Regions from separate parts of the Streptomyces sp. NPDC059850 genome, predicted to be linked through region 3. Evidence: riboswitches for the same ligand, from Rfam matches in the RefSeq annotation. Region 3 holds a riboswitch; each other region holds the start of a gene.
What was found. A riboswitch is a leader RNA that binds a small molecule or an ion and turns the genes downstream of it on or off. The one in region 3 is predicted to bind thiamine pyrophosphate.
Positions count from the first base shown of each region.

Region 1 (2,256 bases), on a different contig from region 3:
CGCCGTGGTCACCGGCACCGAGGCGACCAGCCCGATGCTGCCCACCAGGGTGCGGACGATCTCCTCCGCGACGATCTCGCTCGTCGCCACCGTTCCCACTCCGCTGTCCGCGATCGAGAAGAGGAGCAGCAGCGGAAGCGAGGCGCCCGCGTACGCCAGCACCAGGGTGTTCACGACGGACGCGATGTGGTCCCGCCCGATGCGCATCGCGGCCGTGTAGAGCTTCCGCCGGCTCGTCGAGGGGTCGGCTTCCCGCAGCTCCCACACCGCCGAGGTCTGGGTGACCGTCACGTCGTCCAGCACGCCCAGCGAACCGATGATCACCCCTGCCAGCAGCAGACCCTTGATCTCGATGCCCGGATAGAGGCCGTGCACCAGACCGGTCTGGTCGTCGGTGTTGCCGGTCAGCGACGCCCAGCCGATGAACAGCGAGCCGAGCACGCCGATCAGCAGCAGCGAGACCAGGGTGCCGAGCACGGCGACCGATGTCCGGGCGCTCAGTCCGTGGCACATATAGAGCGCGAGCAACATGATCGCGCTGCCTCCGACGACCGCGACCACCAGCGGATTCGAGCCCTGCAATATCGCCGGGAGGATGAACAGCGTCAGCACCCCGAAGCTGATGGCCAGCGCCACCAGCGCGAAGATGCCGCGCAGCCGTCCGACGGCCACGACCACGAGCGCGAACACCCCGGCGAGCAGGGCCATGGGGAACGAGCGGTTGATGTCCGAGACCGAGTACTGGAGGTTCTTCGGCGCCTTGGGCGCGTACGAGAGCTTCAGCTCCTGCCCGGCGCTGAGCTTCCGCGAGGCGTTCGGCTGGACGATCTCGGGGAACGTACGGCCCTTGTCCTTGCCCGAGGTGACCTCGATGGTGGCCTTCTCGCAGACGCTCTCGCCGCCGCCTGCTCCGCCGCCCGCTCCGCCTCCGGTGCCGCCACCGGGCGCGCCGCCGCCGGGCGCCGGGGCGCCGCCCTGCTGACCCGGTTCGGTGGGTGCCTGCGGCTGCGCGTTGACGTCGGCGCAGTCGACCTCCGCCACCTTCACCACGCGCCCGGCGACCGTCTCCTGGTCGAAACCGAGCCCGCTGCGGCCCTGCGTGGTGTGCTCGGGGCTGCCCGGCCACAACGCGACCAGCCCGGCGAGGACGGCGACGGCGAACGGGATGAGCACCGCCGCGATGACCTTGCGGAGGCGTGCGGAGACGGGCGCGGCCGGGCCGTGGGAGTGGGCGTGGCTGTGGCCATGGCCGGGGGAGCCATGGGAGTGGCCATGGGCCTCGCCGGACGGGCGGGGCTGCTCGGGCGGATGGTCCTGCTGTGTCGCGGTCACCGTCGCATCATCGCAAGAGCGGCAGGCCCCCTGTTCAGGTATGCGGGGAAACCGTTAGCGTGGGGGCACCTTTGCAATCGCGGGAGCTCGGAGCACCGGGCTGAGAGGGCGCTGACGTCACAGCTGCGCCGACCGCTGAACCTGTTACCGGGTAATGCCGGCGTAGGGAGTGGGTCTCATGACTCAGCAGGATGCACACACGCGCGAAAACGCTGGCGATTTCGGCTGGCATAAGGGATATGTCACGGGTTCCCGCCCGGACATCCAGGTCCCGGTGCGCCGCGTGCACCTCACCAATGGCCAGGACGTGACGCTGTACGACACGTCCGGCCCGTACACCGACCCCCACATCGACACCGACGTCCGCCGTGGCCTCGCGCCGCTGCGGCAGAACTGGATCATCACCCGCGGCGACACCGAGGAGTACTCCGGCCGTCCGGCCCGGCCCGAGGACGACGGGCTCAAACACACCGCGCCCCGCGGTGGCCTGCGCAACCTCGACGCGGTCTTCCCCGGACGGCCGCGCCAGCCCCGCCGGTCCCGCGACGGCGCCCCCGTCACCCAACTCGCGTACGCCCGCCGGGGCGAGGTCACCGCGGAGATGGAGTACGTGGCGATCCGCGAGAACGTCTCCCCCGAGGTGGTCCGCGAGGAGATCGCGGCGGGCCGGGCCGTACTGCCCGCCAACGTCAACCACCCGGAGATCGAGCCGATGATCATCGGCAAGCGGTTCCTGGTGAAGGTCAACGCCAACATCGGCAACTCCGCCGTCACCTCGTCCATCGAGGAGGAGGTCGAGAAGATGACCTGGGCGACCCGCTGGGGCGCCGACACGGTCATGGACCTGTCGACCGGCCGCAACATCCACACCACCCGCGAGTGGCTGCTGCGCAACTCCCCGGTGCCGATCGGCACCGTGCCGCT
Region 1 is NZ_JBHWJI010000027.1:87,569-89,824, reverse strand. Features, by position in the region: gene ACFV9T_RS22985 (YibE/F family protein) at 1-1,332, opposite strand, end outside; TPP riboswitch at 1,402-1,518, shown strand; gene thiC (phosphomethylpyrimidine synthase ThiC) at 1,511-2,256, shown strand, end outside.
Region 1: linked by a shared signal. The riboswitch ahead of thiC (phosphomethylpyrimidine synthase ThiC) and the one ahead of ACFV9T_RS13325 (thiamine ABC transporter substrate binding subunit) in region 3 are both predicted to bind thiamine pyrophosphate.

Region 2 (2,256 bases), on a different contig from region 3:
GAGGGGAAGGACGCGCAGTCGCCGACCGCGTACACATCGGGCGCCGACGTACGCAGCCCCTCGTCGGCGGCGACGGACCGGTCCTCGGCGAGTTCGATGCCCGAACCGGCCAGCCAGCCGGTCGCGGGCCGGGCGCCGATGCCGATGACCACCGCACCGGCCCGCAGCCTGGTGCCGTCGCCGAGCTGGAGCCCGTTCCGGTCGATGCCGGTCACCCGGGCGCCGGTGACCAGGGTGGCGCCGTAGTCCGCGTACCAGCCGGTCATATGGGCCGCGACCTCCGCCGGGAGGGCGCCCACCAGCGGCCGGTCCGCGGCCTCGACGACCGTCACCGCGCAGCCCGCCTCGCGGGCCGCGGTCGCGAACTCCGCGCCGATCCAGCCCGCCCCGACCACCACGATCTCGTCCTGCCGGGCGAGCACCGGGCGCAGCCGTTCGGCGTCGTCCAGGGTCCGCAGGAGGTGGACACCGGGCACGCCCTCGCTGCCGGGCAGGGCGATCGGCTCGGCGCCGGTGGCGATCACCAGGACGTCGTACGGGATCGGGCCCGACCCGGTCGCGACCGTCCGCCCCGCCGCGTCCAGCCCGGTCACGGCGACGCCGAGCCGCAGCCCGATGCCGAGCGCGGCGAAGTCCACGTCGAACGCGGACCCCTCGGCCTTGCCGAGCAGTACGGCCTTGGACAGCGGCGGCCGGTCGTACGGCTGGTGGGGCTCGGCGCCCAGCAGCAGGATCTCCCCGCTCCAGCCCTGCTCACGCAGCGCGACGGCGGTCTGCACCCCCGCCATGCCCGCGCCGACGATCACCACCCGCTGTCCGCCGCCACCCGCCGAGGACGCCATCGTCTTCGTCGTCTCATCGCTCACACGATCACTGTATTGCGGCAGGTGGGGCGGACCGGAGAGCGCACGACGAGATCTCGGGCACAGCCCGACGGGCCGGACGTCCTGTCGTATCGCGGACACGGGGCCTCATGCCCGGCGCCGCCCGGGACGCTCCCTTCCGGCCGATTCGGGGCGCGTACTAGGGTGGCGGGACAGAGCACTCGCGGGAGCCCGGGCGCACCGGGCTGAGAGGGAGGCTGGCGCGGCCTCCGACCGTACGAACCTGATCCGGGTCATGCCGGCGAAGGGAGGGGGCGACCAGCCCATGCACACCCCACATCACACAGCCCGAGCACCCCAGGGCAGCGCTACCCCGTACGACGTCCTCGTCATCGGCGGCGGCATCATCGGCCTGGTCACGGCCTGGCGGGCGACCCAGCGGGGCCTGCGCACCGCCGTCGCCGACCCGGCGCCCGGCGGCGGGGCCGCCCGGGTCGCGGCCGGGATGCTGGCGGCCGTCACCGAACTGCACTACGGCGAGCAGACCCTGCTCGGACTGAATCTGGCCTCGGCGCGCCGCTATCCGTCCTTCGTGGCGGAGCTGGAGGAGGCGAGCGGCCATGACCTGGCCTTCCGCACCTGCGGCACGCTCTCGGTCGCGCTCGACGCGGACGACCGCGCCCATCTGCGGGAGCTGCACGCCTTCCAGCAGCGGCTCGGTCTGGACGCACAGTGGCTCACGGGGCGCGAATGCCGACGCCTGGAGCCGATGCTCGCGCCGGGCGTGCGCGGGGGCCTGCGCGTCGACGGCGACCACCAGGTCGACCCGCGGCGGCTGGCGGCCGCGCTGCTGACGGCGTGCGAGCGCGCCGGAGTGGACCTCCACCGGGCCGCCGTGGAACGGCTGCTAGTGGAGGGCGACCGGGCCACCGGGGCCGAGCTGGCGGATGGCGCGCGCCTGACCGCCGGGCAGACCGTGCTGGCCGCGGGCAGCCTCAGCGGGCGGCTCCCGGGCGTCCCCGAGGCGGTCCTGCCGCCCGTACGCCCCGTCAAGGGCCAGGTCCTGCGGCTGTCGGTACCCGGCCCGTACGCGCCCTTCCTGTCCCGGACCGTACGGGCCGTCGTACGCGGCGGGCACGTCTACCTCGTCCCGCGCGAGAACGGCGACCTGGTCGTCGGCGCGACCAGCGAGGAGCTGGGCTGGGACACCACGGTCACCGCGGGAGGGGTGTACGAGCTGCTGCGCGACGCGCACGAGCTGGTGCCCGGCATCACCGAACTGCCGCTCGTCGAGACCCTCGCCGGGCTCCGCCCCGGCTCCCCCGACAACGCCCCGCTGCTCGGCCCGACCGAACTGCCGGGCCTCCAGCTGGCCACCGGCCACTACCGCAACGGCGTCCTGCTGACCCCGATCACCGGCGATGCCATGGCC
Region 2 is NZ_JBHWJI010000083.1:11,557-13,812, forward strand. Features, by position in the region: gene ACFV9T_RS39515 (NAD(P)/FAD-dependent oxidoreductase) at 1-842, opposite strand, end outside; TPP riboswitch at 1,038-1,151, shown strand; gene thiO (glycine oxidase ThiO) at 1,150-2,256, shown strand, end outside.
Region 2: linked by a shared signal. The riboswitch ahead of thiO (glycine oxidase ThiO) and the one ahead of ACFV9T_RS13325 (thiamine ABC transporter substrate binding subunit) in region 3 are both predicted to bind thiamine pyrophosphate.

Region 3 (2,256 bases):
GGCCTTCGCGGGCTTCGACTTCGCGTCGGCCACCTCGGCGGGCGGGCTGGAGGCGTACGAGACGACGAGCGGCTTGTCGCCCTTGGCGCCGCCCGCAGAGCCGGAGAAGCGGTCGTAGTACGCCTGCTCCCAGCCGTCGACCACCTCGACGCCGTTGGCCCGCAGCTTCTTCCAGTAGTCCCGCCAGCCGTCGTCGCCGTAGCGGGCGGCGGTGCCGAGCAGGAAGGCGAGGCCGGGGGACGAGGTGGCGGCGTTCTCGGTGACCAGGAGGTTCTTGTACGCGGGCTTGGTCAGATCGGCGAACGTCTTCGGCGGCGCCAGCTTCTTCTCGGCGAAGTACGCGCGGTCGTAGTTGACGCAGATGTCGCCGTAGTCGACCGGGGTGACGCGGTGCTTCGCCTGGTCGAGCTGGTACGCGGCCGGGACCTGGTCCAGGCCCTTCGCCTCGTACGGGGTGAACAATTCATTGTCCAGCGCGCGGGAGAGGAGGGTGTTGTCGACGCCGAAGAACACATCGCCCTGCGGATGGCCCTTGGACAGGATCGCCTGGTTGACGGCCGCTCCCGCGTCGCCCCCGGCCTGCACCCGCACCTTGTAGCCGGTGGTGCGGGTGAACTCCTTGAGGACCGCCTTGGACGCCGCGAACGAATCGTGCGAGACCAGGGTGACGGTCTTGGAGTCCTTGCCCTCCGCCGCACCTCCGCCGCAGCCGCTGAGGACGCCGGTGCCGAGGGAGCCGACGAGGGCGGCGGTGAGCGCACGCCGAAGATGGCTGTTCATGGTGAGGCTGACTCCCTACGCCGGTATGACCCGGATCAGGTTGGAGGGTCTGCGGCCATACCGCACTCTCAGCGCTGTCGCGCTCCCCTGTCGGAATGTTCAGTTGTCCGTCACTACGGGATGGTTGTACGACGGATGTGCGAAGGCACCGTATCAGCCGGTGGTCAGCGCTCCGTGGCCGCCAGCTGACCGCACGCCCCGTCGATCTCCTGCCCCCGGGTGTCCCGGACGGTCACCGGCACCCCGTGCCGCTCCAGGGCCGCCACGAACGCCTTCTCGTCCTCCGGCCGGGACGCCGTCCACTTGGAGCCGGGCGTCGGGTTGAGCGGGATGAGGTTGACGTGCACCCGGTGGCCCTTGAGCAGCCGGCCGAGCAGATCGCCGCGCCATGCCTGGTCGTTGATGTCCCTGATCAGGGCGTACTCGATGGAGATCCGGCGGCCGGACTTCTCCGCGTACTCCCACGCCGCGTCCAGGACCTCGCGCACCTTCCAGCGGGTGTTGACCGGGACGAGGGTGTCGCGCAGCTCGTCGTCGGGCGCGTGGAGGGACACCGCGAGGCGGCACTTGAAGCCCTCGTCGGCGAACCGCAGCATCGCCGGGACCAGCCCCACGGTCGAGACGGTGATGCCGCGCTGGGACAGCCCGAGGCCGTCCGGCTCGGGGTCGGTGAGCCTGCGGATGGCGCCGATGACCCGGTTGTAGTTGGCCAGCGGCTCGCCCATGCCCATGAAGACGATGTTGGACAGCCGGGCCGGGCCCCCGGGGATCTCGCCGTCGCGCAGCGCCCGCATCCCGTCGACGATCTGGTGCACGATCTCGGCGGTCGACAGGTTGCGGTCCAGACCCGCCTGGCCGGTGGCGCAGAACGGGCAGTTCATGCCGCAGCCCGCCTGGGAGCTGATGCACATGGTGACCCGGTCCGGGTAGCGCATCAGCACGGACTCGACGAGCGTGCCGTCGAAGAGCCGCCACAGGGTCTTGCGGGTGGTGTCGTCGTCACAGCTGATGTGCCGCACCACGCTCATCAGGTCCGGCAGCAGCTCCGTCGCCAGCTTCTCGCGCGCGGCGGCCGGGATGTCGGTCCACTGGGCGGGGTCGTCGGTGTAGCGGGCGAAGTAATGACGCGACACCTGCCCGGCCCGGAAGGGCTTCTCCCCGAGGGCGGCGACGGCCTCGCGGCGCTCGGCGGGGGTGAGGTCGGCGAGATGCCGCGGGGGCTTCTTGGCCCCACGCGGCACGGCGAAAGTGAGTTCTCCGGGCTTAGGCATGGCCGTACCAGTGTCGCAGACACGCGGAAGGCCCCGCGCCACGGGCGGCGCGGGGCCCTGAACAGCCCTGTTCGGTACGGACGGCTCAGCCGCCGCCCACGAAGATCACGAACAGCAGCCACACCACGGGCGCGGTGGGCAGCAGTGAGTCGAGCCGGTCCATGATCCCGCCGTGGCCGGGCAGCAGCTTGCCCATGTCCTTGAT
Region 3 is NZ_JBHWJI010000013.1:82,840-85,095, reverse strand. Features, by position in the region: gene ACFV9T_RS13325 (thiamine ABC transporter substrate binding subunit) at 1-780, opposite strand, end outside; TPP riboswitch at 776-879, opposite strand; gene rlmN (23S rRNA (adenine(2503)-C(2))-methyltransferase RlmN) at 945-2,051, opposite strand; gene ACFV9T_RS13315 (phosphatidate cytidylyltransferase) at 2,137-2,256, opposite strand, start outside.